Regions from separate parts of the Maribacter sp. Asnod1-A12 genome, predicted to be linked through region 3. Evidence: riboswitches for the same ligand, from Rfam matches in the RefSeq annotation. Region 3 holds a riboswitch; each other region holds the start of a gene.
The links. Region 3 has a riboswitch for S-adenosylmethionine ahead of ACJJVP_RS14455 (Na+/H+ antiporter NhaC family protein). Riboswitches for the same ligand answer to the same signal wherever they lie in the genome.

Region 1 (10,356 bases), 1.0 Mb from region 3:
TCACTGCAGTGTTCGCTTTCTATGGTTTCATGCAAATACTTACCACAATTCAACTCTTGAATTTGTTTTACCAAGTCAATCGCAAAAGGGTGTCCGCCATCCGTAGGTTCAAAATACTTTTGTTCGCTACGGGCATCACCACGTAAAGCCATTACATTCTGTATGCCTAAATAATGACAATCTACCAACATGTACTCGGTTTCTTCTTTAGTAAAACCTCCACAAATAACATGAGGTACCGTATCAACATCATACTTATGCTGTATAGAAGCACAAATACCCACTGTACCTGGTCTCATACGTGTAGTTTTCTTATCTAAAAGTCCTTCTTTCTTAATATAGATAGTTTCTTCACGAGATGTGGTCACATCAATAAACGGAGGTTTAAATTCCATTAATGGGTCAATATTATTATACAATTCTTGAATATTTTTACCCTTTACCGGAGGCACTATTTCAAATGAAAAAAGTGTCTTTCCGTTTGCATTAATGATATGGTCTGTTACTTTCATATGCTATACTATTACTCTTTTTGTGAGCAGACCTCAATGAGGCATTATTAGTTATAATTTAATTATTTTGGCGTTCGAGCGGGCTTTCAGCTCTATTTTTTCTATTTATATTTCATTCATTCATCTTGGTGAACATCAGTTTAAATAGAAAAAGATGCCGCTTCAATCCCTAACGCACTAGTCAACTATATTCGGTGCCAACCATCTTTCGGCATCCTCTAATGGCATGCCTTTTCGTTCGGCAAAATCTTTAACCTGATCATCTTTTATTTTTCCTAATCCGAAATAACGTGCCTGCGGATTTCCAAAATAATACCCACTTACAGATGCTGCTGGCCACATAGCCAAACTATCCGTCAGTTCAACACCAATAGTCTCTTTCACATTTAAAATATCCCAAATAGTCAATTTCTCTAAGTGATCAGGACAAGCAGGATATCCTGGTGCAGGACGAATTCCCTTGTAAGATTCCTTAATTAAATCTTCATTACTCAACTCCTCATTTGAAGCATAGCCCCAGTGTTTCAGCCGGACTTCCTTATGTAAATATTCTGCAAAAGCTTCTGCCAACCTATCTGCAAGAGCTTTTACCATAATGGAATTATAATCGTCTAAATCCGCTTCATATTTCGCCGCTAATTCTGCAGTACCAAAACCTGTAGACACACAGAAGCAACCCATATAATCTTGTTTCCCTGATTCTTTCGGTGCTATAAAATCTGCCAGAGCATAATCTGCTACACCTTCTCTACGCTCTAATTGTTGGCGTAAGGTTCTAAAAGTGTAGCTCTCTTTCGCTTCGGTTCCGCTCAGCGACCCAGTATTCTCATCTAGATTTGAGCTTGTGTCAACTAAAATATCGTCATCGTTGACGGAGTTAGCAGGAAAGAGTCCAAAAATACCTTTTGCCTTTAATTTCTTCTCAGAAATTATCTTGTTCAGCATCTCTTGAGCGTCTGCGAATAAATCTGTTGCTTGTTCTCCAACAACCTCATCTGTCAATATTGCCGGGTATTTTCCATGCAGTTCCCAACTTCTAAAAAATGGAGTCCAATCTATATACGGCACTAAAATGTTCAAATCTAAATCTTCTAGTACCTGTATACCAAGCTTATTCGGTTTTACGATTTCTGAAGTTTCCCAGTCTATTTTAAACTTATTTCTACGTGCCGTAGAAATAGATTTATACGTTTTACTTGATGAGCGATTTAAAAACTTCTCACGAAAAACGTCATAATCATCTTTAATGCTTTTCTTATAACCATTAGAAGTTTCTTTCTGCAGTAAATCTCCCACTACAGTAACCGCTCTAGAGGCATCATTTACATGAACTACAGCTTCTTTGTATTGTGGATCAATTTTTACCGCAGTATGTGCCTTACTGGTTGTTGCCCCACCAATTAGCAAAGGAATCTTAAAGTCTTTACGTTCCATTTCCTTTGCCAAATGCACCATTTCATCCAAAGAAGGTGTAATCAATCCGCTAAGCCCTATAATATCTACATTGTGTTCAATAGCTGCGGCAATTATTTTTTCTGGCGGCACCATAACTCCCAAATCAACAATCTCATAATTGTTACATGCCAGTACAACACCCACAATATTTTTGCCGATATCATGGACATCGCCCTTTACCGTTGCCATTAATATTTTTCCTGCATTGTCAGAATCACCTACCTGCGGATTCAACAACTTTTCTTCTTCAATATATGGCAATAAATAAGCTACCGCTTTTTTCATTACACGGGCAGATTTAACCACTTGTGGCAAGAACATTTTTCCACTTCCAAATAAATCACCCACCACATTCATACCGGTCATTAAATTACCTTCAATAACCTCAATTGGCTTACTTGCGGCAACTCTTGCTTCCTCTACATCTTCAACAATATATTGGTCAATACCTTTTACCAAGGCACGTGTAATTCTATCTTGTAACGGATCTTCTCTCCATGAAAGATCTATCTTACTTTCCTTAGTTTTCCCAACTACCGATTCTGCAAAATCAAGCAATCGCTCGGTTGCATCGTCTCTTCTATTTAAGATAACATCTTCAACACGTTCCAATAAATCTTTAGGAATATCATCGTATACCTCTAACATACTTGGGTTTACAATACCCATGTTCATACCTGCTTTTATCGCATGATATAAGAAAACCGAGTGCATTGCCTCACGCACAGGGTTGTTACCCCTAAAGGAGAAAGAAACATTACTTACCCCACCACTTACACTGGCATGTGGTAGGTTTTCACGTACCCAACGCGTAGCCTCTATAAAATCGATGGCATTCAGTTTATGCTCATCCATACCTGTGGCCACAGGAAATATATTTAAATCAAAAATAATATCTTCTGGTGCAAAATTCACTTTGTTCACCAAAACGTCATAAGAGCGTTTTGCTATTTCAATTCTACGGTCATAATTATCTGCTTGACCTACCTCATCGAACGCCATAACGATTACCGCGGCACCATATCTTTTTATTAGCTTGGCATGATGTATAAACTGTTCTTCACCCTCTTTTAAACTAATGGAATTAACCACACATTTACCCTGAACTACTTGCAGACCCGCCTCAATGATTTCCCATTTAGAGCTATCTATCATTATAGGTACACGAGAAATATCTGGCTCAGAAATAACAAGATTCAAAAATTTGACCATGGCTTCTTTACCATCGATCAATCCGTCATCCATGTTAATATCAATAACCTGTGCTCCATTCTCTACCTGTTCTCTAGCAACAGCCAACGCCTCTTCAAATTTCTCTTCTTTTACAAGACGTAGAAACTTTTTTGAACCAGCAACGTTTGTCCGTTCACCAACGTTTATGAAATTCGTTTCTGGGGTGACTATTAGGGGTTCAAGACCTGATAACTTCAGGTATTTAGTTGTCGGTTGACCGTTGTCAGTTGATGGTTTTTTTGAAATACTTCCAGACATTATTTGGTCTTTTTATAGTAATTGATAAACCCATTAATGAGTTTTTTACATTTTAAAATTTGCTTCGCAATGGATTCAAAATCTTCTTTAATCAAATATTCTTGATCCAAAGCAATGAATAGCTGAGTTTCTAATTCATATAGAGAACCTCTAGAAATGTGTAAAAACTGGATAGTATCTGCTGTTGTTCTTCTTCCACATCCTTCAGCTATATTTGACGGAACTGAAACAGCACAACGACGTATCTGATTTGTCAACCCATACATTTCAACTTTAGAAAACTGCTGAGAAACTTTATATATCAAATTCGCCAAAATCCTAGATTCTTTCCACACTTCTAATTCTGTATATTCCATTCAGTTACTATTTACTGACAACCATCAACCGACAACTGTCAACTTTCTAGGTTCAAAATTTTCCACTACCTCTGCTATCGCCGTAATATGTTCCGGAGTGGTACCGCAGCATCCACCTACTATATTTACTAATCCTTTTTCTGCGTATTCTTTAATTTGTTCTGCCATTTGATCAGGAGTCTCATCGTACTCTCCGAATGCATTTGGTAGTCCTGCATTGGGGTGTGCCGAAACCGCATGCTCACTTTTGGTTGATAATACCTCTAAATGTGGCACCAATTGATTAGCTCCTAATGCACAATTGAAGCCGACCGATAAAATAGGAATATGGGAAATGGATATAAGAAATGCTTCTGCCGTTTGACCAGATAACGTTCTACCTGACGCATCGGTAATGGTACCGCTTACCATGATAGGCACATCGACATTTCGCTCTTCTTTTACTTCTTCAATAGCAAACAATGCCGCTTTTGCATTTAACGTATCAAAAATAGTTTCTACCAATAAAATATCCGATCCACCATCTAACAAGGCTTCTACTTGTTGTTTATATGCAATACGTAGCTCATCAAAAGAAACTGCTCTATACCCTGGGTCATTTACATCCGGAGACATACTTGCCGTTTTGTTCGTAGGACCGATACTACCGGCTACAAATCTTGGTTTATTCGGTTCTTTAGCCGTGAATTCATCTGCTACCATTTTAGCGATACGCGAAGATTCATAATTCAACTCATACACCAAGTCTTCCATGTAATAATCCGCCATCGCTATCGTAGTTCCAGAAAATGTATTGGTCTCTACGATATCGGCACCCGCAGCGAAATACTTACGATGAACCTCAGCAATTGCATCAGGCTGAGTTAGTGACAACAAATCATTATTACCCTGTAATGGGTGTTCCCAGTCTTTAAAACGTTCTCCCCTAAAATCTTCCTCAGTAAACTTATAGCGCTGTAGCATGGTACCCATGGCGCCATCTAATATGAGAATTCGCTCTTTTAATATTTCCTTTATATCCTTCATTTTACGGTGTAAAATATTATTGGTTCAATAAAAATGTAATTCGTAATCAAGTAAGGAAAGTTCGGCTAGATGCCTTTTCTTAAGTTATCTGTCTTTGTAATGCCATATAGAATAACATCTTCTGCACAAGTACACAGAATAAAGATAGAATGTAGCACCTTCTTTTCCTTAAAGGAAAGGGTTGCCAAGGTTTCAATGGGTCTAGTCCCTCCACCTTTCTTGATAACGTTTCAATCTATTTATGAACGATTTGCAAAGTAACGGCACAGCATGCTCTAATCCAAAACTTCAACAGGTTTTTTACCCAACGAATTTTTAGAAATTTGTCATAAAAAAACCTCCAGAATCATAAAGAATCTGGAGGTTTTACTGACCAAATTATAACTTTATGCAATACTTTGTACTACTTCTTTTTTGGCTTCTTTCTTAGAACCATCGAATCCTTCAACACCACCAACGGTCGTATATTTCATTACGTAGCGCTTACCCGGATTGATTTGTTGGTATGCAAACTGACACATTACCGCTGCTTCATGGAAACCTGATAATATCAATTTCAATTTACCCTCGTAAGTATTTACATCACCAATAGCGTAAACTCCCGGTATATTTGTTTGGTAATCCTTTGCATTGTTTACTTTAATAGCATTCTTCTGAATCTCTAGACCCCAATCACCGATCGGACCTAATTTTGGAGACAGACCGAATAACGGAATGAAATTATCTACCTCTAAATAAGTATCTTCCTTTTCCTTATCGGTATGCTTAATAACTACGGCTTCCAAATTATCTTTACCGTGCAATTCTTTTACCTCAGCTTTAGTAATCAATTTGATTTTTCCAAGCTTCGCCAGTTCAGATGCTTTTTCAACAGAATCCAAAGCTCCTCTAAACTCATCTCTTCTATGCACCAAAGTTACTTCTGATGCTACATCGGTTAAGAAAATAGCCCAATCTAACGCTGAATCTCCACCACCGGCAATCACTACCTTTTTGTCACGATATACTTCTGGATCTTTAATCATATAAGAAACACCGGTATCTTCAAAATTTACAATATTCGAGATAGGTGGTTTTCTTGGTTCAAAAGAACCTAACCCGCCTGCTATAACAACAACTGGCGCATTATGCTGAGTTCCTTTATTTGTAGTTACTATAAAAGAACCATCTTCTAACTTATCTAAGGTTTCAGCTCTTTCACCCAATGTAAACCCTGGTTCAAAAGGTTTGATCTGCTCCATTAAATTATCTACCAAAGTACCTGCCAAAATTTCTGGAAATGCAGGAATATCGTAGATAGGCTTCTTAGGATATATCTCCGAACACTGTCCGCCTGGCTGCGGCAATGCATCTATTAAATGCGTTTTTAACTTTAATAATCCTGCTTCAAACACCGTAAATAATCCGGTTGGTCCCGCTCCTATAATGAGCATATCTGTTTTAATCATAATTTTTTGTTTAGTAAAAAGTAATTAGAAATCACTTTTCAACTTCTTTTAATTTCACTTCAACTATGTACTTAATACTTCGCACTTTTATATTTCGCTCAACTTAGCATTCTCCTTTGAATACTGATTCTTCGCCTGAATTAATGCCTCTCTATGTTTTACCACTTCACCTATGATGATAATTGCAGGGTTAGATAATTTTTCTTTTTCTACAACCTCAACTATAGTTTCAATAGTTGCAATGCCTAGTTTTTCATTCTTACGGGTCCCATTTTGAATAATGGCGATAGGCATATCTGCTTTGCCTTCTCCTTTAAACAGTTCTACAATTTGCGGGAGTTTTGACATTCCCATTAATATGACCACGGTAGCGCTACTTTTTGCAGCTAAGGCAACATCACTTGATAGTTTATGCTCTTTTGTAGTTCCTGTAATTACCCAAAAACTTTCTGATGAACCTCTTTTGGTTACGGGTATATTTTGATATGCAGGTACACTTAAACTTGATGAAATACCGGGTACCATTGCTACCTCTAAACCATGTGACGCTGCATATTCCATCTCTTCAGAACCACGACCGAATACGAATGGATCTCCTCCTTTTAATCGTACCACATGTCCCGCAGATTTTGCTCTGCTTATGATCAACTCGTTTATTTGCTCCTGTTGATATGCATAGCAACCTTTACGTTTACCTACAAAAATCAATTCTGCGTTTTTTGCATACTTTAGCAACTCTTCGTTTACCAAAGCATCGTACAAAACCACATCGGCATTTTCTAAGGTCTTGATCGCTTTTAAAGTGATCAATTCGATATCACCAGGACCTGCACCTACAACAGTCAAAAGACCTTGACTTCGGCTACGCTCAGTCTTCGTTAAATTGCTTTCTAAACTCATGCCGTTTATGCTTCTGCTAATTCTTGTTGTCTGAATTTCTCTACAGTTTCTAAAAATACTTTAGCATCTTTAATATATGTCGTAGCAAATTCTTTTGTTGGTTCGTTCTGATTTAACTGAAGCACCATTTTTTCAAATCCGCCTGCAACTTGTATTCTTCCGTCTGCCACAAATTTCTCATCAAAATCCTTAATGATACTTGCATGTGTATTCACCTTTGTATTCTCTGATGTCAACATCGCTTTCGCCGAATTTACCATAGAAGCGTATGCATGATAGATACTTGCAGACCACTTCTCAGCATCGAACATATCTTGTGCATTCTGAATTTTCTCTTCACTTTCAAAAAGAAGCGTTGCAATCAAGTCGATTACCACACCTGCACATTCACCTACACCAATTGCTTTTTCATAACGTTCCGTATTTCCCCAGTCAATAAAATCTTCTGGTGTTAAATCATCTGTAGATGAAAGCGGCGTAAGAAAATCGTAGAAATACATTTGTCCTTTTTCAGCATAGTAATCAGGGAAAGACAAATCGCCACCGTTAGCATCAAAATCATTCAAGATCAAACGTAATGCTTCCGGACCTCTTTTACTTGGCACTTTTACTACTTTATCCGCAAAACGACCTTGTCCATTACCATCATTACTACCACCTAACAATACTTGTAATGCCGGTGCAACTAATTTATCTTTTGTACGAACGGACATTCCCTGAAAACCAATATTTGCCATATTGTGCTGTCCACATGCGTTCATACAACCACTGATTTTTATTACAACATCTTCGTTATTGATATAATCAGGATATTCTGTTTTTATAACTCTTTCTAATTCTTCTGCAATACCAGTACTACTTGCAATACCTAAATTACAAGTATCTGTACCTGGGCAAGCTGTTATATCTAATGCTTTGTTATAACCTGCTTCTGCAAAACCTAATTTCTTTAATTCCGTATAGAAAAATTCAACATTCTCTTCTTTTACAAAGGGAATCAAAATGTTTTGACGTAATGACAACCTTAATTCACCTGCTGCATATTTCTGCACCAAGTTGGCTAATAAACGTGCCTTATCGGTATAGAAATCACCTAACAAAACTTTGATACCCAAAGCTACATAACCAGGTTGTTTCTGAGGAACAACATTCGTTACTTTCCACTTTTCAAATTCCTTTGAATCTGCTATTTCAACTGCAGGGACTTTTAAATCTGAAACTTTGGTTTTTGGATAGTCTTCTGGATCAATAGGAAAAGTATCAAAAGGGACTGCTGTTTTTTCTGCAGCCAACAATTCTTTGAATCCATCCAAGCCTAAATCTTTCAACAAAAATTTCATTCTTGCCTTTGCTCTACTCTTACGCTCACCGTAGCGATCAAAAACACGTATTACCGTTTCCATTAACGGAATGATTTGATCTGCAGGTAAGAAACTATATAATTCGTCCGCATGTCTTGGCTGAGAACCTAATCCGCCACCTAACATCACTTTAAAACCGACTTCTCCATTTTCAATTTTGGCGATAAAACCTAAATCGTGCATGTATGATAATCCTGTATCAGCATCACTTGCCGAGAAAGAAACTTTGAACTTACGTCCCATTTCTTGACTTATAGGGTTTCTAAGGAAATACTGAAATAATGCATGTGCATATGGCGAAACATCAAAAGGCTCATCTACATCAACACCAGCCGTTTCACTTGCCGTTACATTCCGTACGGTGTTACCACAAGCTTCTCTCAACGTAATATCGTCTTTCTCAAGTTCTGACCATAACTCTGGAGTTCTGTTCAAATCTACATAGTGAATCTGAATATCTTGACGCGTTGTAATATGTAATCTACCCGTAGAATATTCATCGGACACATCGCAAATACGTAGCAATTGCTGAGAAGTCACCTTACCATATGGCAATTTTATACGGATCATTTGAACGCCTTCTTGACGCTGACCATATACACCACGAGCTAAACGAAGGCTTCTAAATTTCTCTTCATCTAATTTGCCGCCATGGAACTCATGAATCTTGCGTTCCAATTCTAAAATATCATTCGCAACTACTTGATTCTCTATTTCTGTTCTAAAACTCTGCATATTGTGGCCCCTCCTAACCTCCCCAAAAGGGAGGAACACTTACTCGGGTTAAACAAGCGTTATTATTAATTTATCACTTTACTATTCCTATAGACTTACTATACTAATTAAAATATGATGTCTAGTTTGAATTCCCCTAAGAGGCTTTTACTGTATAAAACCAGCCCCTACGGTACTATTAGATTTTGTATCTATTAAGATGAACGACCCGTTAGTTCTATGATCTTTAAATTGATCGTAAAAAATTGGCTTATTTAAACGAAAACTTACCTGGGCAATATCATTCATACCTAATGAATCTGTTTCTGTATCGATACCCGAATAATCAGGCGCAATTTTATGATGTACCTGTTCCACTTTCGCCAATACTTTATTGACACCATGTTGAACAACATATTTGTTTCCTGCGGCTAACGGCAACGAATCCATCCAAGAGATTGTAGCTGTAAATTGCTTATCAACCGTTGGCAAATCTCCAGCTTTCACTAACATATCTCCACGACTCAAGTTAATTTCATCTTCTAAAGTAATAGTTACCGATGAACGTCTAGAAGCAGTGTTATACTTCTTGTCATGAAAATAGATTTCTTTTATTTTAGAACGCGTTTGCGAAGGAAGCGCTACCACTTCATCACCTACACTCAACTCTCCTCCATAAACCTTACCGGCAAACCCTCTAAAATCATGATGCTCATCTGTCTTCGGACGAATAACATATTGTACCGGGAAACGAGGTGTACCTGCATTAAAAATATCTTTTCTATCTAAAGCCTCAAAATGCTCTAACAAAGTAGGACCAGTATACCAAGGTGTCTTATCTGTTTTATTTACTACATTATCACCTTTCAATGCACTTACCGGAATGAAGGTTATCTTCTGATCTTGGTAATCTCTTTTCGCCATCAACTCTTCAAAATCAGCTTTGATAGCATTGTAAGTTTCCTCAGAATAATCTACCAAATCCATTTTATTAATAGCCACTACAACATCTTTAATACGTAATAAGTTATTGATAAAAAAGTGTCTGTTCGTTTGTTCGATAACACCCTTACGTGCATCGATCAATATAATC
Region 2 (10,356 bases), 1.1 Mb from region 3:
ATGCTGAAGATTTATACGGACCTTTGGAAACCTATAAGAATATTGAAAAATACAATGCCGATAATTACAACACTTTAGTTTTCGGACCATGGGATCATGGGGCTTGGGCGCGAAGAAAAGGACAGAATATTGTAGGTAACTATTACTTCGGTGATGGTATTTCAGAGTTTTTTCAGGAGAATATAGAAACTAAATTTTTTGACCATTTCTTAAAAGGAAACGGAGATAAAAATAGCGGATTGCCGGAGGCCTATGTTTTTGATACCGGTAGAAAAGATTGGAAAACTTATGATGCCTGGCCACCAGCGGGAGTAGTTAAAAAAGACATGTACTTATCTGCAGATCAAGAACTGACTTTTGAGCCAAAAGAAGTGGAAGAAGTAAAGTTTATCAGCGATATTAAAAAACCGGTTCCTTACTCAGAGGATATTAAAACGGTTTTTACACCTAGAAAATACATGACAGACGATCAGCGTTTTGCGGCACGCAGAGGCGATGTGTTGGTATTTGAAACCGAAGTGATGGAAAATGATATGACTTTGGCAGGTGATATTCTAGCAAAATTAAAAGTAGCGACTACGGGTACAGCTGCAGATTGGATCGTTAAAATCATTGATGTACATCCAGCAGATGAGCCTGCCTACGAAGGCATGCAAGACCATTTGAAAATGAGCAATTATCATTTAATGGTTCGTAGCGAAGTATTACGTGGGCGCTTTAGAAACAGTTTCTCAGACCCAGAGCCATTTGTAGCAAACCAAAAAACAGATGTAACCATTAAGTTACAAGACGTTTTTCATACCATTAAAAAAGGGCATAAGCTACAAGTTCAAGTTCAAAGCACATGGTTTCCCTTAATAGATTTAAATCCGCAGACCTATGTGAATAATATTTTTAAGGCAGATGAGTCCGATTTTAAAACACAAACACATACGGTATTTACAGATTCTCGTATTGAGTTTTATGTGTTGGAGTAAAATGGTTTATTTATATCATTATTGGTATAGATGAAAACTGAATTATTCTTACTTTTAGTATTATTCTAACTTACCAAACAACCACAAAAATGAAAAAAATAATCCGATCAATAGCTGTTATATTATTACTATTACCAGTAACCACTGAAGCACAAAAGAGCAAAAAAGAAATCATAAAACAGTTAGACACAGAGTACGAAACTTATAAAGATATTGCAAACCAGCTATGGGAGAATCCTGAGTTAGGTTACTTAGAGGAAAATAGTTCGGCACTTTTACAAGAAACACTTAGTGCGGCAGGATTTAAAGTTGAGAAAGGTGTGGCAGGTATACCTACGGCATTCACGGCAACATATGGCTCGGGGTTACCTGTTATAGGAATATTGGGCGAGTTTGATGCTTTACCAGGGATGTCGCAATCTGCGGAACCTATTAAAAAATCAAGGGTAGTAGATGCGCCCGGTCAAGCGTGCGGACATCATTTATTTGGAACAGGTTCTATGGCAGCAGTAATTTCTGTTAAGAATTGGCTAGATGCTACCAAAAAATCTGGAACCATTCGGTTTTACGGAACTCCGGCAGAAGAAGGCGGTTCAGGAAAAGTATATATGGTAAGAGCAGGTCTTTTTAATGATGTAGATGCTATTGTTTCTTGGCATCCGGGAGACCAAAATACCTCTAACCCAAGTACGAATTTGGCAACGATATCAGGTAAGTTCACATTTAAAGGTGTTTCCTCACATGCTGCTGCCGCTCCAGAATTAGGGCGTTCGGCGTTAGATGGAGTAGAGGGTATGAATGATTTGGTAAACATGCTAAGAGAACATACAACTGAATCTACACGAATTCATTACGTAATAACTAAAGGAGGCGATGCACCCAATATTGTACCTGAAGAAGCTGAGGTGTATTATGTTGTTCGCCATTCCAATAGAAAAGAAGTAAAAGCAGTTTGGGATAGAGTTGTTAAAGCTGCAGAAGGAGCTGCCATAGGAACAGAAACTGAAATGTCATATGAAATTATTGGCGGAACGTATGAGCGTTTGCCAAATGAAATACTTGCAACCTTAATGCATGAAAATATGCAATTGGTTGGTGGAGTAAACTATACTCAAGAGGAAATAATATTTGCCGAAGAAATTCAGAAAACATTAAAAACACCAAAAGAAATTGAAAGTGCTAGCGAAATCAAACCAATGGTTTTTACCTACGGTAAAGCCTCTGCCGATACAGGAGATGTAAGTTGGAACGCTCCTTTGGCGGCAGTGAGAACTGCTACTTGGGTTCCTGGAACACCACCTCATAGCTGGCAAGCAGTTGCTGCAGGTGGAACCGATATTGGATTTAAAGGAATGATGGTGGCTGCAAAGACCATGGCATTGACAGCAATAGATATTTTTGAAAAACCTGCTTTGCTAACTAAGGTGAAGGCTGAATTTAATGAAAGAAGAGGGGCTGACTTTAAATATATTGCTTTGTTAGGTGATAGAGAACCGGCATTGGATTATAGAAAGTAATCTGAACATTTTTTAGATAATAGTTATACATAGTTCTTGTTTTTAGTACCGGTCAAAATCAACAAACATTAAATGAAAAATCTAATTTTAGTCATAGCAGGTGTACTTTTCCTGCTACCTACTAAATCCGAAGCCCAAAAGTCAAAAAATAAAAAGCCTAATATCATTTTCATCATGTCAGATGATCATGCGTACCAAGCCATTAGTGCGTATGATGATAAGTTACTTGATACGCCAAATATTGATCGCTTGGCAAAAGAAGGCATGCTGTTTACCAATGCGAGTGTCACCAACTCTATTTGCGCACCATCACGAGCAACGATTCTAACGGGTATGCATACTCATATTAATGGAAAAGTGGATAATTACTTTCCGTTCGATACTACACAGGTGACATTTCCGCAAATATTTAAAAAGAATGGTTATAAGACAGCTATGTTCGGTAAGCTTCATTTTGGGAACAACCCAAAAGGCGTAGATGAATTTATGATTCTGCCGGGTCAGGGTAATTATATAAATCCCGATTTTATTGTTACCAATGGCGATACCATAACCAAGCAGGGCTATGTTACCGATATTATTACCGATGTATCTTTAGATTGGTTAAAAGAAGAAGTTGTCGATGGCGAACCTTTTATGATGATGTATTTGCATAAAGCACCACATAGGCCTTGGTGGCCAAGACCAGATAAGTTCAAAGAATTTACCCAACGAACATTCCCAGAGCCAGAGACACTTTTTGATGATTATAGCAATAGAGGTTCTGCAGCGAAAACTGCAGAAATGAATTTGTTAACGCATATGATGTATAGTCATGATAGTAAAATAAGACCAGAAACCTTGGCGAAAATGGAAGGTAAAGTATTTCCTGTAGTTGAAGAGTTTCCTAATAGTTTTTATGGTCCGTATAACCGTGCTACGGCTGAGCAAAAAGCTTTATATGATCAGGTATTAGATTCTATCAACGATTTCTTCTATGAGAATTGGCCAAAGATGAACGATACCGAAAAAATGAAATGGAAGTATCAGAGATATATGCAAGATTACCTAGGTAGTATTTCTTCGGTAGATGATAACGTAGGTCGCTTGTTAGATTATTTAGATGAAAGCGGATTAGCAGAAAACACAATAGTAATTTATACCTCTGACCAAGGATTTTATTTAGGGGAACATGGTTGGTTCGATAAACGATTTATTTATGATGAATCTTTTAAGACTCCGTTATTGGTGCGTTGGCCAAATGTGGTGAAGCCGGGATCTGTAGAAAATGAAATGGTACAGAATTTAGACTTTGCGCAAACTATGTTGGAAGCTGTGGGTTTCACTCCGCCAAACGATATGCAAGGGGAGAGTTTGATTCCGTTATTAAAAGGCGAAAAAGACAAATGGACACGAGATGGAGTGTATTATCAGTATTACGAATACCCGTCAGTACATATGGTAAAACGCCATTATGGTATTGTAAACAAAGAATTTAAATTGGTGCATTTCTACTATGATGTAGATGAATGGGAGTTGTATGATAGATTAAAAGATCCGAAGGAAATGACCAACGTTTATAATGACCCTGCATATGCAGATACCGTTAAAAAGCTGAAGAAAGATTTGGTAGCACTTCGTAAAAAATACAAAGACTCTCCAGAGCAAGATCAAAAATATATAGAGAAGTACAAGAGTGCTGGGATGATAAAGTAAGTTGTTCCTTATTAGAAATTTTTAATATATATTTTAGGCTCAAATGCTACGTTTGACTTTTTGAAATAGGAAAGTTAAAATTTTAATTGAAATGTTTCTGTATATGGGTAATTAAGCTGATTTAATGAATGATAATTTTTAAAGTTCGCTCTTAGAATTAAAGTGAGTTTTAATGAAAAAAAATAGGTGAAAAAATTTATAATATTACTTTGTTTAATTCAAGTTAGTATAAATTGTTTTTCTCAGGTAAATTTTGAGAAAGGATATTATTATGGCAATAATAATGTTAAAATTGAATGTTTTATTAAAAATATAGAATGGTTAAATAATCCTAATGAAATTCTATATAAAATTTCAAAAGATGGTGAAATACAAACTAAAACTATAAAATCAATAAGTGAATTTGGAGTATCACACGTTGTTTATAAACGTTTTAATGTTGAAGTCGATAGGTCTTCACGGTTATTGGATAAATTAGATTATGACAGGAATCCAAATTATATAGAGGAAGTGCTTTTTCTAAAGCAAATTGTAAAAGGTAATTTAAATCTTTACAGTTATGTTGAGGGTAATTTTTCAACTTTTTTTTATGACGGTAAAGAAAAAGCTATTACACAATTGGTATATAAAAAATATTATAAAAGCGAATCAATAGTTGCTGAAAGTAATATTTATAAGCAAGAGTTGTTGAACAATTTAATATGTAAAAGTATTTCTACTAACAATATCAATACATTAAGATATTCAAAAAAGAGCTTGTATAATATTTTTGTAAAGTACAATACATGTAAAGGTGTAATTTTTGATAAGGAGGATGAAGGAAAAAAAATATTTGGTCTAAATTTAAAGACTGGAATTAATTTTAACTCATTTAAAATTCCTTCTAGGTCTGCTTACAACCCCTCTTCTTATGAATTTAATTTTGGAAATATTGTAGGGTTTCAAATAGGGTTGGAGTCCGAATTTGTACTGCCGTTTAATAGAAATAAATGGGCTGTCATTATTGAGACTTCGTATAATAATTTCAGATCAGAATCTACATCGCTTAATTATTTGCCCGAAACTGTTACACTTAATTACAGGACTCTTGAATTTCCTGTCGGATTAAGACATTCGTTTTTTTTAGATGAAGAATCAAAGTTTTTTATTAATGCTTCTTACGTACTTATTTTTGATTTAGATTCGGAGTTTACCACTAGCAGACCTGGTTTTGAATTTAGTAAGGGAACAAACTTGACCTTTGGTCTAGGATATGAATATCATAAATTTATTTTAGAAGTACGTTACGATATGGATAGAGGAGAATTATTTTCAGATAGTAATAATTATAGTACTGAGTTCACAAGTTTGTCGATCTTATTAGGGGTGAAGATATTATAGCATTTAATTTGTAATTATCTGAAATATGATTTATAGCTTGAGATGTCAATCGCATAGCTGTGATGAAAGTGTTTATCCTTTCCTTTTATAGTTTTCAATAGGCTTTTAAATAGCAAGTGTTAAGAGATAATATACTTTGATAAAACTAACAACAAGACCTTAAATTATATTTTTTTCTTAAAGTTCTAGGTTATTAAAAACTTCTGCCCAATATTTGTAGCTCAAAGTTCAAACACTTATTGAATAGTTATCAAGAAAGGTGGAGGGATTAGACCCTTTGAAACCTTAGCAACCCTTTGTTCCATACAAAGAAGGTGCTACATTCTACCCTTAGGGGATGGATAACAGTAATCGATTTTTTTTCGATATTACTTTCTTATAACTTTTTGATTTTACCTACCCGCATATGATGTTGGTCAAGGTTTGGCTTTTAATTTTTTGCATCCTGAGCGTAGCCGAAGGATTAATTTTTAAAAACAACAAAATCATGAGTAATCACAAATTAGCAACAAACGCATTACACGCAGGTCACGACACAACTACCAACGGTGGTACAAGAGCAGTGCCTATTTACCAAACATCATCGTATGTCTTTAATGACACGGATCACGCAGCAAACTTATTTTCGTTAGCGGAATTAGGTTTTATTTATACAAGATTAAACAACCCTACCAATCAAATTTTACAGGATAGACTAGCTGCGGTAGAAGGCGGAATTGGAGCGGTGGTTTTTGCATCGGGTACAGCGGCAATCTCAACAGGGTTGTTGACATTGTTGAAAGCAGGTGATCATATTGTGGCATCTAGTAGTTTGTATGGTGGTACGTTTAATTTATTGAACGTAACCTTGCCAAGATTCGGTATTACAACAACCTTCGTAGATGCATCTGACCCTGAGAATTTTGGAAAAGCGGTACAGGAAAACACAAGAGCATTTTTTGTAGAATCTTTAGGGAACCCTAAATTGGATGTGTTGGATCTGAAAGGAATTTCGAAAGAATCAAAAGCAGCAGGTGTGCCATTTATAGTAGATAATACTGTGGCTACTCCGTCATTATTGAATCCTATTGAACACGGAGCTAACCTAGTAATACATTCATTGACAAAATATATCGGCGGACAAGGAACTTCTTTAGGTGGAGCAATTATTGATGCTGGTACTTTTGACTGGACCAACGGAAAATTTCCAGAGTTTACTGAGCCATCTGCTGGGTATCATGGTTTGGTATATAGCGAAGCATTAGGTGCGGCGGCATTTACATTTAAATTAATATTAGAAGGCTTACGTGATTTCGGTGGAGCATTGAGTCCGTTTAACGCATTCCAAATTATTCAAGGTTTAGAAACATTACCGGTACGTATTAAGCAACATAGTGCAAATGCATTAGAATTGGCTACATGGTTAGAAGGTAGGTCAGAAGTGGAATGGGTAAATTACCCAGGATTGAAGAGCAATAAGTACAACGAATTGGCAAAAGAATACTTGCCAAAAGGACAGAGCGGATTGGTTACTTTTGGTGTGAAAGGCGGATTTGAAGCTGCTAAGAAGTTGACCGATGCGACTAAAATATTCTCATTGCTAGCGAATATTGGTGATACAAAATCATTGATCATTCACCCTGCAAGTACCACACACCAACAATTAACTGCAGAGCAGCAAGAAGGTGCTGGTGTAGGTCAAGATTTAATTCGTTTGTCTGTTGGTCTAGAAGATATTGAAGATTTAAAAGCCGATTTAGAACAGGCATTTGCAAGTCTTTAATCTCGGTTATCGATATAAAGCAAAATTGAAATAACCGGTCATTGAGCTAAAACTATGTGACCAATTATTTAAAATAGTAAAATATTATTGGCTGAGCGGAACAGAAGCCAAGCCATAAATTGATTTTGAAATAGATGCTACATCAATTACAGATTAAAAAATATAAGACCTTAAGTGGTGCCTCTCAAGATATTCAATTGTCTTATCAGGTATTTGGTAAAGAACTGCACACGGCACCTATTATTTTGGTGAACCATGCTTTAACGGGTAACTCTAATGTTACTGGTGAAGATGGCTGGTGGTCAGCACTTATCGGTGATGAAAAATGTATCGATACCCAAAAGTATACCATTCTGGCATTCAATATTCCGGGTAACGGTCATGATAAATTCGTGATTGAAAACTATAAGGATTTTGTTGCTGGCGATGTAGCTAGGATGTTTTTGCTGGGTTTGCAGCAGTTGAAAGTAGACCGTTTATTTGCTTTGATCGGTGGTTCTTTAGGTGGTGGTATTGCCTGGGAAATGGCAGCATTACAACCAGATTTAACCGAGCATTTAATTCCTGTGGCATCCGATTGGAAATCGACAGATTGGTTGATCGCCAATTGTCAAATTCAAGAGCAGTTTTTGGTGAATTCTAAGCAACCGGTACACGATGCACGTATGCATGCAATGTTATGTTATAGAACTCCGGCGTCCTTTAAAGAGCGCTTCAAAAGAAGTACGAACGAAGAGCTGCAGGTCTTTAATGTAGAAAGTTGGTTAATGCATCATGGCGATAAGTTGCAAGAGCGGTTTCAGCTATCTGCCTATAAGTTGATGAATCAGTTATTGAAAACGATTGATGTCACTAGAGGTGGAGATGAGAATTTCATCAGACTGCAAAATAGTGATACCAATATTCATATTATAGGTGTAGATTCTGATATGTTCTTTACTGCTCAAGAAAATAAAGATACGTTTAAGCAATTGGCTCAAGCGAAAAGCAACGTTACCTATGGCGAAGTACAGTCGTTACATGGGCATGACGCCTTTTTGATCGAGTTCGATCAAATGGAGAAATTGCTTGGTGGTATTTTTAATACCAACGGCAATATCAAGAAGATTAAGATTCTAAAATTTGGCGGTAAATCTTTAAGCAATGGAGAAGGACTAGAGCGAGTATTGGATATTGTAGCCAATAAGGTTAAGAATGAAGAGAATATTGCCATTGTTTTATCGGCAAGGGAAAAAGCAACGGATCAGCTAGAAGAGATGCTGGAGAAAGCCGCAAAAGGTAAAGACTATAAAACTCAGTTTGAGGCTTTAGAAAAATATCAAAAGCATACTTATAAGAATATCAGTTTGTCGGCAGAGTTTAAAGGCTTGGCGAAATTGTATGAAGGTGTTTCATTGTTAGGTGATTATAGTGCCAAAATTAAAGATGAGGTACTTGCCTATGGTGAATTGATATCTACCAAATTGGTTACCAAATTATTGATAGGTAAAGGCATCAATGCAGAGTTAGTAGATACGCGTAAGGTGATAAAGACCGACAATACATTTGGTGATGCCAAGGTATTGGAGGCAGAGTCAAAAGAGCAGGTGTTATTGAAGTTTGCGAATATACCCAAAGATACTGTTGCGGTAGTTACCGGTTTTATTTCATCTACTTTAGATGGGGAGACAACTACATTGGGTAGGAACGGAAGTAATTATTCCGCAGCTCTTTTAGCTAATTTTTTAGATGCTGAAGAATTGCAGAATTATACACATGTTGACGGAATTTACACGGCAAATCCAGATTATGTGCCCGAAGCTAAAAAGTTGGAAAACTTGTCTTATGAAGAGGCGAATGAGTTGGCGAATTTCGGAGCAACTATTTTACATGCGAAAACTATAATTCCGCTTATTGAAAAGAACATTCCGTTGCGTATATTAAATACGTATAATGATGATAGTGAAGGAACTTTGATCAGTGCAAAATCCAGTAAAGAAGGAATAAAATCACTTTCTGTTATTGAAGATGTTGCGATGATCAATATTGAAGGTCGCGGTTTGTTAGGTAAAGTGGGTGTAGATGCTAGAATATTTAAGGCTTTAGAAGCAAGTAATATTAGTGTTAGTATCATATCTCAAGGTTCTTCAGAAAGGGGTATTGGTCTTGTAGTGAAGAAAGACAAGGCGAAAAGAGCGAAATTGGCTTTAGAGAATGAATTCAGTAATGATTTTGAATCTAAAGATGTAAATATGATCACGGTAATAGATGATGTTTCTATCATATCTATTGTAGGTCAAGATTTAAGTACGTTCCATAATCCCTTTAACGCACTGATTAAAAACCAGATTGTGCCTTTGTTGTTCAACAACACGGTATCAGGTAATAATGTGAGTCTGGTGGTGAAGAAAGCAGATTTACACAAGGCGGTAAACGTCATGCACGGACAAGTATTTGGTATCAGTAAAAGGATAAATATTCTAATTTTTGGGCATGGTAATGTGGGAGGAACATTGATTGACCAAATTCTAAAATCTGCCAAAACAATTAAAGATCGTAAGAAATTAGATTTGCGCGTATTTGGTATAGCGAATTCCAAGAAGATTTTATTGAATGAAAAGGGAATTACCAAAAGCTGGAAAACGAATTTAAAGCAAAAAGGAAAGTCATATAAAGTAGAAGATGTTTTTGATTTTGCAAAACGTCATCATTTAGAGAATCTGATCGTTATTGATAATACGGCGAGTAAAGACTTTGTAGCAAACTATTTTGAATTTGTAGAACATGGTTTCGATATTGTGTCTTCAAACAAAATAGCCAATACCTTACGTTACGATTTTTATCAGTTGCTACGAGAAGAGCTGCAAAAGAATCAAAAGCAATATTTGTATGAAACTAATGTAGGTGCAGGATTGCCATTGATAGATACCATTAAGTTATTGCATTTATCCGGTGAGAACATAACCAGAATTAAAGGCGTGTTCTCTGGTTCATTAAGTTATATTTTCAATACTTTTTCAGAAAGCGATGTACCATTTTCATCTAT
Region 3 (10,356 bases):
ATATACCTGCTCCTATAAATCGTATAGCGGTAGAGCATCAATTTTATGAGACTATTGAAAAAAAGGCAATAGACCAACACCTACCGAAAGTTCTTGGTTTTCTTCCTAAGGATCATTTGTTATTTCTAGAAGATTTAGGGGAAAGTGAAGATTTTTCTTTTGTTTACGAAAAAAGGAACATTTCAAAAAGTCATTTAGAACAATTGACAACTATAGCCATGGGAATTCATGAAAGTGCTGTTTCAAGTGCTTACCCCGAAAATCTAGAATTACGTAAATTAAATCATCAACACATTTTTGTACTACCATTTTTAGAAGAAAACGGTTTTTCATTAGATCAAGTACAAGTTGGTTTACAAGCTTTGTCTCTTCCATTAAAACAAGATATTTTACTTAAAGAAAAAATTTCTGCTCTTGGCGAATTATACTTGTCTACTGGCGGGGTATTACTGCATGGTGATTACTATCCGGGTAGTTGGATGGGGTTAAAAGATCAAGTATTTGTTTTAGATCCTGAATTTAGTTTTTTGGGAGTAGCCGAGTTTGACCTCGGTGTAATGGCTGCACATCTTTTTATGGCCACCGGAAACACGAAAATTTTAGAAGAGATCGTAGAAAGTTACACTGCACCAATAAATGTAAAATTAATGCAAGAGTTTGCAGGTGTTGAAGTTATAAGACGTTTAATTGGGCTGGCCCAAATACCTTTAAGTCGTACATTAGAAGAAAAGAAAGAGTTGTTGCATTTAGCAAAATCTTGGGTTCTAAATGCTTGATTTTATGGGCAAACTTCAATTTTTTAATATAAACTTGTCATATTTATTATTACAAAAAAAATATGAGGAAATTAATTTTTGATTTATGTGATCTTAAAAACTTCATATACTAAAAATGAATAAGTCCGTTATTCCTATAATTGTGTTTTAATGGGCCTTGCCGTTTGGTCAGTAACTTCACTCGTGTCAAAAGTTAAGAAGCTAATACGTCGAAATAGCTGGGTCTAAATCATTTTAAATTCTGTATTACTTTTTGTTCAGCACAAATTGAAATATGATAACAATTTTTATCGGTGTTGGTAAAGTTATGGAATCTCAATCTATTTGATATTTTTCATTTTTTAATCTCCCTTAGCTTCAACCTTTTTTATAAAGGCAATAATAAACTAGATTAAACCAATAGTTACCTAATACTATACATAGCTTGCCGTATATAGAATTAAGTTATTCATTATTCTATACATTTTCTTTAAAACACAAAATACAATGCAACTTATTTAAATGATTGTTTTTTAGCAGTTTAAATCGTGATGTTATAATGTTCTATTTTTTCTAAAGAAAATGTATTGATGATAAATACAATACAAATATTTAGAAATTTATAAAATGGACTTCAAGAATTTAAAGGCAGTTTTTATTAACTGTACCCTAAAAAAATCACCATCAAAAAGTCATACTCGCAATTTGATGGATTTGTCAATTAATATTATGAAATCTGAGGGTGTAGATGTAGAGGTATTACGTTTCACGGATTTCGACATTCCTGTGGGCGTACAACCAGATATGACCAAAGAAGGTTATGAAAAAGATGACTGGCCGAGTATTTATAAGAAAATAATTGAAGCTGATATTCTAGTTATCGGAACACCGATTTGGTTGGGAGAACGTTCTTCTGTAGCGACAAAACTTATCGAACGCTTATATGCTATGAGTGGTCTACAAAATGATAAGGGGCAATATATATACTATGGTAAAGCCGGTGGATGTATTATAACAGGAAATGAAGACGGTGTAAAACATTGTTCTATGGGTATTCTTTATGCTTTACAACATTTAGGATACAGTATTCCGCCACAAGCTGATGCCGGTTGGATCGGTAAAGTTGGTCCGGGTCCAAGTTATGGAGATAAAGAGTGGAATGGAGAGTCTATGGATCCACCAGTGGGATATGACTCTGAATTTACAAATCGAAATACCACTTTTATGTCATATAATTTAATGCATTTAGCGAAAATGTTAAAAGCTAATAATGGTTACCCTTCTTATGGAAATTCTAGAAAAGACTGGGATGATGGAACCAGATGGAATTTTGAGAACCCTGAATATAGATAGAGGAAGAAGTCGTCTTAGTATTATTAAGTAAAATAAATAGAATTATTATGAGCAAAAATGTATCAGAGCAGTTATTAGATATTCTTGTTAACGTTGGCGTACAAAAAGTTTATGGAGTTACCGGCGATGCGTTAAACTTTTTTGTAAAAGCAATTGAAGAACGAGAAGATGTAAGTTGGATAGGTATGAAACATGAAGGCAATGCTTCTTTTGCGGCATTTGGTCATAGCCAGACCACGCAAAATTTAGCGGTTTGTGCAGGTACAGTTGGACCTGGAGCTCTTCATTTAATCAATGGTTTGTATAACGCTAAAAAAGCTCGTACTCCGGTTATTGCAATAACGGGTCAAATAAACCAAAAACAACAAGGCACAAGCTATTTTCAAGAAGTAGATCTGAAAAAAGTATACGATGACGTATGTGATTATCAGGCAATTATAGAAACTCCAGAACAAGCGCCTATGGTAATTCAAAGAGCTATAAAAATTGCAATAGCAAATAATTCTGTATGTAGAATTGAACTGCCGGCAAATGTGGCGGAGATGGATGCAGAAAACCAGCAATTTATACATCCAATTAAAAAATATTTTTCTTCTTTAGTACCTGATGAGGCAGTTGTAATACAGGCTGCTAATTTATTGAATAAAGCAAAAAATGTCGGTATTTTGGCTGGTGATGGCTGTAGAGAGTGTCGCTCGTATGTAATCGATTTATCAAAAAAATTGAATGCTCCCATAACACATAGTTTACGAGCTAGTGATATTTTTGACCATGACGCTGAAAATGTAGTTGGTTTAACGGGGTTGATTGGTAATCCGTCTGGCTATAATGCGGTAATGAAGTGTGATTTATTGTTAATGTTAGGAACCGATTTTCCATATATTGATTTTTTACCTCATGATACACAAACGATACAGGTAGATATAAGGCAAGAAAATATTGGAAATAGAACAGCTGTTTCTCTTGGCATTTGGAGTGATATTTCTTCTTTCTTGGAGATGTTAAATCCAAAAATAGAACAGAAAGACGATTCTAAGTTTCTTGATAAATTAAGGGAAAATTTCAAAGGTTGGAGAAAAAATATGAAAAAAGAAGCTTCACCTAGTCGAGATAATGAACCCTTAAATCCACAGATATTTGCAGACCTGGTCGATCAACATGCCTCTAATGATGCAATTTTTACTGTAGAAACTGGAACCTCGGCTATTTGGGCAGCACACCATATTTCTTTTCATAGTCAAAGACGTTTAATAGGTTCGTTCAATCATGGTTCTATGGCTGTAGGTTTACCTTCTGCCATTGGTGCACAATTTGCAAATCCTAAGAAAGAGATTTGGTGTTTAAGTGGTGACGGTGCATTTAATATGGCAATGCAAGATTTTATTACAGCTGTTAGGTATGAGTTGCCAATTAAGATTTTAATATTTAATAACTCTGAGCTTAGTTTTGTTAAATTGGAAATGGAACAAGTCGGGCTCGCACCTAGTCTAGACGCATTACACGAAACCAATGTTAATTTTGCAGAGTATGCGAAATTATGTGGAGGCGATGGTGTTAGAATAGAAAAAACAAATGATATAGATACTGCTATCGTGAAAGCCAAGAACAGTAAGAAACCTTTTATAATAGATGCAGTAGTAAGCAGTGGAGCACTCTCTTTACCTCCACATATTGGAATTAAAGAAGCTATAGGTTTTGGAACCTCTAAAATAAAAGAAGTAGGTCAAATAATAAGTGGTGATGAAAGCCAATGGAAAAATTTAAAGAAAGAATTGCAATCTTATTTTGATTGAGAATAAGTTTAAAATCTAGTGCAAAATTTAGGTTTCTCAGGAAATTCAAATAAACGGTGATAGGTATATAAATATACCTATCACCGTTTATTATTTAAGGAATAAAATATTATGTGCTAATTAAATGAGCTTTATGTACTGCGGCTGTTCTTGCATACATTACAATATTAATGAATATAATTTATGCAAATACTTCTCGAAAAGCTACTACAATTATAACATGTTATTTACCTATATTGAGAACCACTTCAGTGAAATATGTAACGATTTGGTTTTTTTCTATTACCTAACGACTTCTTAAACATAATTAATTATGCTTCGCAAGGAATATGCAAACTTTTAGGGTTTGATTAATCGATACATTTAACAGCAATATGAAATTCTGCTACATTAATATAGAATTCTAGAAAAGGAGCTTTCTAAATAAGAAATTTGACTAAGATTATTATTGTATATGTTAGTTTTATAAATTGGTAATGATATCGTAATTGTCGATTTTATTACGTTTGTGAAACTTTCTGTTGAAAAAATAATTTTGCTTCTTAGATCAAATAGTTATTAATATTGAAACCGATTAATTGAACGATAATCATGAAAATTTAATTATATAAATCAAAAATGTACGAAATAACCTACAAAATTTATTGTTTCACAACAAAAAAGCTGAATTGTAAATTTCTGGTTGTACTTTTTCAGAAATAAAAATAAAAATGCCACGAACCTTATTATCGAAGAGAGATTTCTACTTTGTAGCATTAATGCTTATTTGCTCCATGAATCTTTTGGGGCAAACAGAAAAAAATACACGCACTCAAATAAAAGAATTACGTTCAGCTTCAAACTTTAGTGCGAAAAATCCAAAATACATTGATTTAATACTTGATTTAGCAAAAGATCAAATTCGTGAAAATCCAGACACTACTGCAATTTTATTAAAAGAAGGACTGGATTTAAGTCTAACAACTAATTATAAAGCAGGTGAAAGCAAGGCATTATCTACCTACGGTTATTTTTATTTTGAAAAAGGTGAGCCAGAAAAAGCCTTAGAATTCAATTTAGATGCCTTAAAAATTGCCAATGAATATAATTTAGGTTCAGAGAAATTAAAAGCCCTAAATAATATGGCTCTAGATTATTCGCTACAAGGTAAAGATGCACTTGCACTAACCCGGTTTCTAGAAGCTTTAGATGTAGCGAATACTATTAACGAAAACGGAAAAAGGATTGATTTAAACGTTAGTATAGCTGCACTTTACAGTAAAAATGGTGATTACCAAACAGCAATAACCTTTCTAGAGATTGCACGTAATCTAAGCCTGAAATTGATGGATGATGAAATTATACCTTATACATTCATTAATATGGCTTCACAGTATTCAACCATGGGTAGTTTTGATCGTGCGAATGAATTTATAGACAAAAGTATTGTCTTCTTCGAGAAAAGTAATATTAAAGATTGGTTATCACATTCTTATGAACAAAAAGGTAGTATTGCTTTAAAACAGAAAAAGTATGATGAAGCCTTAAATTATTTAATTAAAGCAGAAAAGTTGTGTGATGAATTAAACTTCGCCTATGGCTATGCTTTAGTTTATTCAGCCTTGTCAGAATGTTATTTAGGATTGAATGATTTAGAAAAGGCAGAACAATACGGTAAAAAATCTTTGGAATATGGTCATAACCTTAATGTAGAAACCGTTATAAAAGAGTCAAATGACCTATTATCTCAAGTATATCATAGAAAAGGTGACGATACCCAGGCATACACTTATCAAACGGCATATTTAGAACTTTATAAATTAGGTGCAGATGAAAAGTTCAAAAAGGGACTTGGAATTCTAAGAAGTAAAATTGAATTTGAGAACCAGAAACAACAATTGATTGAAGATCAGAATAAGGAAATAGCCAAGCAAAAGAAGTACGTTTATTTTGCTATTGGTGCTCTGCTCTTACTTTTAATATTTTTTGTGTTAATATATAGAAACAATAAATTACAGCAAAAATACACTCAAGACTTACAAAAAAAGCAGAGTCAATTATTGCAGCATGAAGCAGAACTTAGTGAGGCAAATAAAACTAAAGACAAACTATTTTCTATAATAGCACATGATCTTAAAGGTCCTATAAATTCTTTTTACGGACTGTTAGAGCTATCCTTGACAGGTGATATGTCAAAAGAAGATTATAACAGGTTAATCCCCAAAGCTTTAAATAATATACAAGGTATTTCGGTAATGTTGAATAATCTTTTAGAATGGGCAAAAGCGCAAATGAAAGGTATTATTGTTGAACAGCGTGATTTAGAAATTAATAGTGTTCTGGAAAATACGATAAAAGTATTAACGCCCCTAGCCCTAAAAAAGGAGATAACTATTGTTAATAATGTTATGAATACCAATTGCTTCAGTGATAAAGATCATTTGATAATTATTCTAAGAAATTTAATAAGTAATGCTATTAAGTTTACTAATACTAAAGGAGTTATAACTATTAGTGCTAATGAAAAAAATAATTTCTTAGAAATTGCAGTTGCCGATAATGGAATCGGTATGGCTGCAGAAACGGTAGAATTACTTTTTAAAAATGCCCATATGGATTCTACCTTTGGTACGGATAATGAAAAAGGAACGGGTCTTGGTCTTTTTTTATGTAAAGAAATGGCAGAAGGAAACGGTGGTGAGTTATGGGTCAACAGCGAAGTAAATGTTGGTACTACCGTATTTTTTACAGTGCCGTTGTCTAAATAACATGTCTTATCAGGGTATTTGAATACTGAAGCCAACTCTATATTTAGAAGTCGAAACTGTTAAAATCGAATTTTCGACATCAATAATAGCAAAAGAGATTTAATCGTCTTCTTTACCATTTTTGAAAATAGAAATACTGCTCATACCTAAATTTTTATCTTCAATTCTAGAAAAGAACAAGTCCATATTGTCTCGGTCAAAATCTTCGCCAAATTTGTCAACTTCTGGTGTACAAGAAAAGGCTGTCAATAATAAAAATGTTACAGCAATAGCTTTTAAGTAATGATTCTTCATGCGTAAATAATTGAATTAGTTAGTATTATGATGCCGAACTTCGACCATTTAAATACGCAAGGTTGTTAATGAAATAATAATTGAAGTCAAGTTCAAGGTAATTATGCACAAGTAAATGTGTAGGAATTCTATTTAAATAATTTAACCTTTTTTTAAGATTTGGTAATATTAGTAATACACTACATTTGCCGCCTTAAATAATTATCAAGAATCTCAAACAAGGAGATAGCAACCTGCAATAACAAGCAAGGTGCTAAATAGATAAGCCAATCAATTGGAACAAATGTTAACTCATGATTCTTCTAATTTATAGCTATTTCCTTTTTTGATTATGAAGAAAGAGAAATGGAAAGTACTAAAAAGAATATCCCAAAATTTTCAGCTTTAATACCCTTGTTCGTATTTGTATTTACGTTTTTAGGAGTCGGTATTTATCAAAATGATTTCTATGCTTTACCAGCTCCTATTGCTGTAATAGGGGGAATTATTGTTGCATTTTTACTGTTTAGACAAACAATAACAACAAAAATAAGCACCTTATTAAAAGGTTGCGGCGATGATAAAATATTGACCATGTGCCTCATTTATTTGTTAGCAGGTGCTTTTGCCGCAATTACAAACGAAACAGGTAGTGTAAATGCTATTGTAAACCTTGGTTTAGATGTTATAGCCATTCAATATATTTACGTTGGTATCTTTGTTATTGCGGGTTTTTTATCAGTGTCTACAGGAACGTCGGTTGGTGCTATTGTAGCATTGGCACCCATTGTAGTGGGTTTTTCTAATGAAAGCAACGCAGATTTAGCAATACTATGTGGTGCGCTATTAGGCGGCAGTATGTTCGGCGATAATTTATCTGTAATTTCAGATACGACTATTGCGGCAACCCAATCTTTGGGTTGTAAAATGAGCGACAAATTTAAACAGAACATCAAAATAGCGGTACCTGCAGCATTATTCACCATTGTTATTTTAGTATTTCAGGGATTCGGGTTGGAGTCCGTCGTAACTGAAAGCACAGTTTACAATTATTCTATTATTAAAATAATGCCATATGTATTGGTGATTATTCTTTCGATTGTGGGAGTCAATGTATTTGTAACCTTGTTATTAGGTACAATTGCAGCAAGTGCATTAGGAATTGTTTATGGAGACTTTAACCTCATAGAATCAACTAAAATCGCATATAACGGATTTACCAATATGACCGAAATATTTCTATTGTCATTATTGACTGGTGGTTTAGCCGCTTTGGTAGAGAGAAATGGTGGTATCGAATTCATATTGGTCAATATTAAAAAACTGATTAAAAATAAGAAGTCTGCACAGTTTGGTATTGCCACTTTGGTAAGTACCATTAATATGGCGATTGCAAATAATACCGTGTCAATCATTATTGCCGGTCCCATTGCTAAAACGATAAATGACGAGTACCACTTAGATAATAAAAAGACAGCTTCAATATTAGATATATTTGCTTGTATATTTCAAGGACTACTACCCTATGGCGCTCAGGTTTTAATGATTTTAAGCTTCTCAAAAGGGAAAATCGATTATTTAGATTTAGTAAGTAATACCTGGTATTTACTGCTTTTACTTATCTATACTTTACTGTTTATTGGTCTAAAGCCAAAACATGTGAAGTAACTTTTAGTATAACGCAGCAACTTTTAAAAAGTAATTTTTCTGATAAAAGTCCGTTCTAGCATCTCATAAATTTTAAAACCATTACCTATGAATTTCAAGATGTTACCATTTGCCGTATTGTTTCTTTTTATTTCAAATGTATTTGCTCAAAACAAAGGTGTAGTAACTTTTAAAAACGGAGATATTAAAGAAGGAATTATTGAAAATAAAGGAAGCAAAATTCTTTTTTATAAAAGTGAAGGAGCAGAACCTAATAAAATTGAACATGATGAAATCGAACATATTAAAACTGGAGATATTGAATATTTTAGAACCTCTCCAAAATCTAAGAAATTAGAAGAATTTCAGGTGATTATTTCTGGCGAAACAATGCTAGTTGCACGTAATATTCAAACCAACTACGGTAGTATGAAGGTTGAAAATGACATTTCATATGCTCAAAGTGGCAATTTAACAGCAAGTCAAAGCTCGCAGGTTTCAAGAAGAGTTGTTAGAGGACCTAGTAGTAGAGGTACTATTATTAAGTATTATATTAAAAAGCCAGGGTCTAAAACTATTGAACAAGTATACCGATTAATTGTTGGCGATGTGGATTGGATAGGATACAAGAAAAAAGTAAAAAAGCAATTAGGTGATTGCAAAGAACTAATTCAAAAAATGAACGGCAGTGACTTTAAGGATGATGAATATGGTAAAGGTGCAGAATTAGCTGCGATTGTTCTTTTTTACAATCAAAACTGTAGCAAATAAATTAGTCTAGCATATTAAATCTCATACAACCTATAGGAAACTATAGGTTTTTTATTTTAGAGTATCTTGCAGTTAAAGGGGTAATAGCTACTTTTGGGATAATGACTTTACAATAGGTCTTTTAGAATTTAATATTAAAGAATGGGTCAAGAACCATCGGTTTGCGAAGAGAGCGTTTATAATAACATTTATCGAACCCATGCAGAAGGTTTGCGAAATTACCTTTACTACAAGTTTGGTGATATGCAGCGGGCAGAAGATATTGTACATGATTCATTCGTTAAACTATGGTCTAAATGTAGTACGGTCATTTATAACAAAGTAGTCGGATTTCTTTATAGTGTATCTCGAAACCTAATGATCGATACATTGCGAACTAAAAAAGTGTCTCTGAAATTTGAAAAAGGATTGGTTAAGGAACAAGATAATGAAGACCCTTATTTTAAATTAAGAACAAAAGAATTTCGAATAAAGCTTGAGTCTGTCATTTCTAATTTACCAGAAAAGCAGCGAGAGGCTTTTTTAATGAATCGAATAGACAAACTTACATATAAAGAAATAGCTCTAAGATTAGAGGTTAGTGAAACAGCTATTGAAAAACGTATTTCTAAAGCATTGCTGAAATTGAATTCGATTACAGAAATAAAAGATTTTTCTATTTAGCAGGTTGGTTAAATAGTTTTTTAAACGTAATACAAGTATGAGCAAGCATTTGGAGCATAACAATTTAATTGCCCGTTGGATGGATGATAGTTTGAGTGACGAAGAAAAAGAAGCGCTAAAGAATTCTGGTGAATTAGATGCACTTAAAAATGTCATTGAAGATATTGATACTTGGAAGATGAAGCCCTTTGATGCTGAGGGAGGTCTGGCAAAATTGAAAAAAGAAAATGAATATATTTTACCAATAAATAAAACTAAAAATAGTAGTTGGGTGCGTATAGCAGCGAGTGTAGCAATTTTACTTTCATGCGGCTTGGTTTGGTATTTGTCATCGACCGGTAGTACTACTATAAC

Region 1: linked by a shared signal. The riboswitch ahead of ACJJVP_RS09780 (homocysteine S-methyltransferase family protein) and the one ahead of ACJJVP_RS14455 (Na+/H+ antiporter NhaC family protein) in region 3 are both predicted to bind S-adenosylmethionine.
Region 2: linked by a shared signal. The riboswitch ahead of ACJJVP_RS09715 (O-acetylhomoserine aminocarboxypropyltransferase/cysteine synthase family protein) and the one ahead of ACJJVP_RS14455 (Na+/H+ antiporter NhaC family protein) in region 3 are both predicted to bind S-adenosylmethionine.

Annotation. Positions count from the first base shown of each region.
Region 1 is NZ_JBEFNZ010000006.1:2,301,098-2,311,453, reverse strand. Features, by position in the region: gene metF (methylenetetrahydrofolate reductase [NAD(P)H]) at 1-512, opposite strand, end outside; gene metH (methionine synthase) at 690-3,458, opposite strand; gene ACJJVP_RS09785 (four helix bundle protein) at 3,458-3,814, opposite strand; gene ACJJVP_RS09780 (homocysteine S-methyltransferase family protein) at 3,839-4,840, opposite strand; SAM riboswitch class I at 4,952-5,069, opposite strand; gene ACJJVP_RS09775 (NAD(P)/FAD-dependent oxidoreductase) at 5,227-6,288, opposite strand; gene cobA (uroporphyrinogen-III C-methyltransferase) at 6,376-7,188, opposite strand; gene ACJJVP_RS09765 (HEPN domain-containing protein) at 7,194-9,284, opposite strand; gene ACJJVP_RS09760 (sulfate adenylyltransferase subunit 1) at 9,432-10,356, opposite strand, start outside.
Region 2 is NZ_JBEFNZ010000006.1:2,284,840-2,295,195, forward strand. Features, by position in the region: gene ACJJVP_RS09695 (CocE/NonD family hydrolase) at 1-977, shown strand, start outside; gene ACJJVP_RS09700 (amidohydrolase) at 1,067-2,494, shown strand; gene ACJJVP_RS09705 (sulfatase) at 2,567-4,189, shown strand; gene ACJJVP_RS09710 (hypothetical protein) at 4,376-5,569, shown strand; SAM riboswitch class I at 5,814-5,917, shown strand; gene ACJJVP_RS09715 (O-acetylhomoserine aminocarboxypropyltransferase/cysteine synthase family protein) at 6,057-7,331, shown strand; gene thrA (bifunctional aspartate kinase/homoserine dehydrogenase I) at 7,466-10,356, shown strand, end outside.
Region 3 is NZ_JBEFNZ010000006.1:3,345,552-3,355,907, forward strand. Features, by position in the region: gene ACJJVP_RS14430 (phosphotransferase) at 1-776, shown strand, start outside; gene ACJJVP_RS14435 (flavodoxin family protein) at 1,383-2,108, shown strand; gene ACJJVP_RS14440 (thiamine pyrophosphate-dependent enzyme) at 2,156-3,901, shown strand; gene ACJJVP_RS14445 (tetratricopeptide repeat protein) at 4,612-6,648, shown strand; gene ACJJVP_RS14450 (hypothetical protein) at 6,748-6,942, opposite strand; SAM-I-IV-variant riboswitch at 7,139-7,236, shown strand; gene ACJJVP_RS14455 (Na+/H+ antiporter NhaC family protein) at 7,288-8,589, shown strand; gene ACJJVP_RS14460 (hypothetical protein) at 8,677-9,339, shown strand; gene ACJJVP_RS14465 (RNA polymerase sigma factor) at 9,481-10,002, shown strand; gene ACJJVP_RS14470 (FecR family protein) at 10,040-10,356, shown strand, end outside.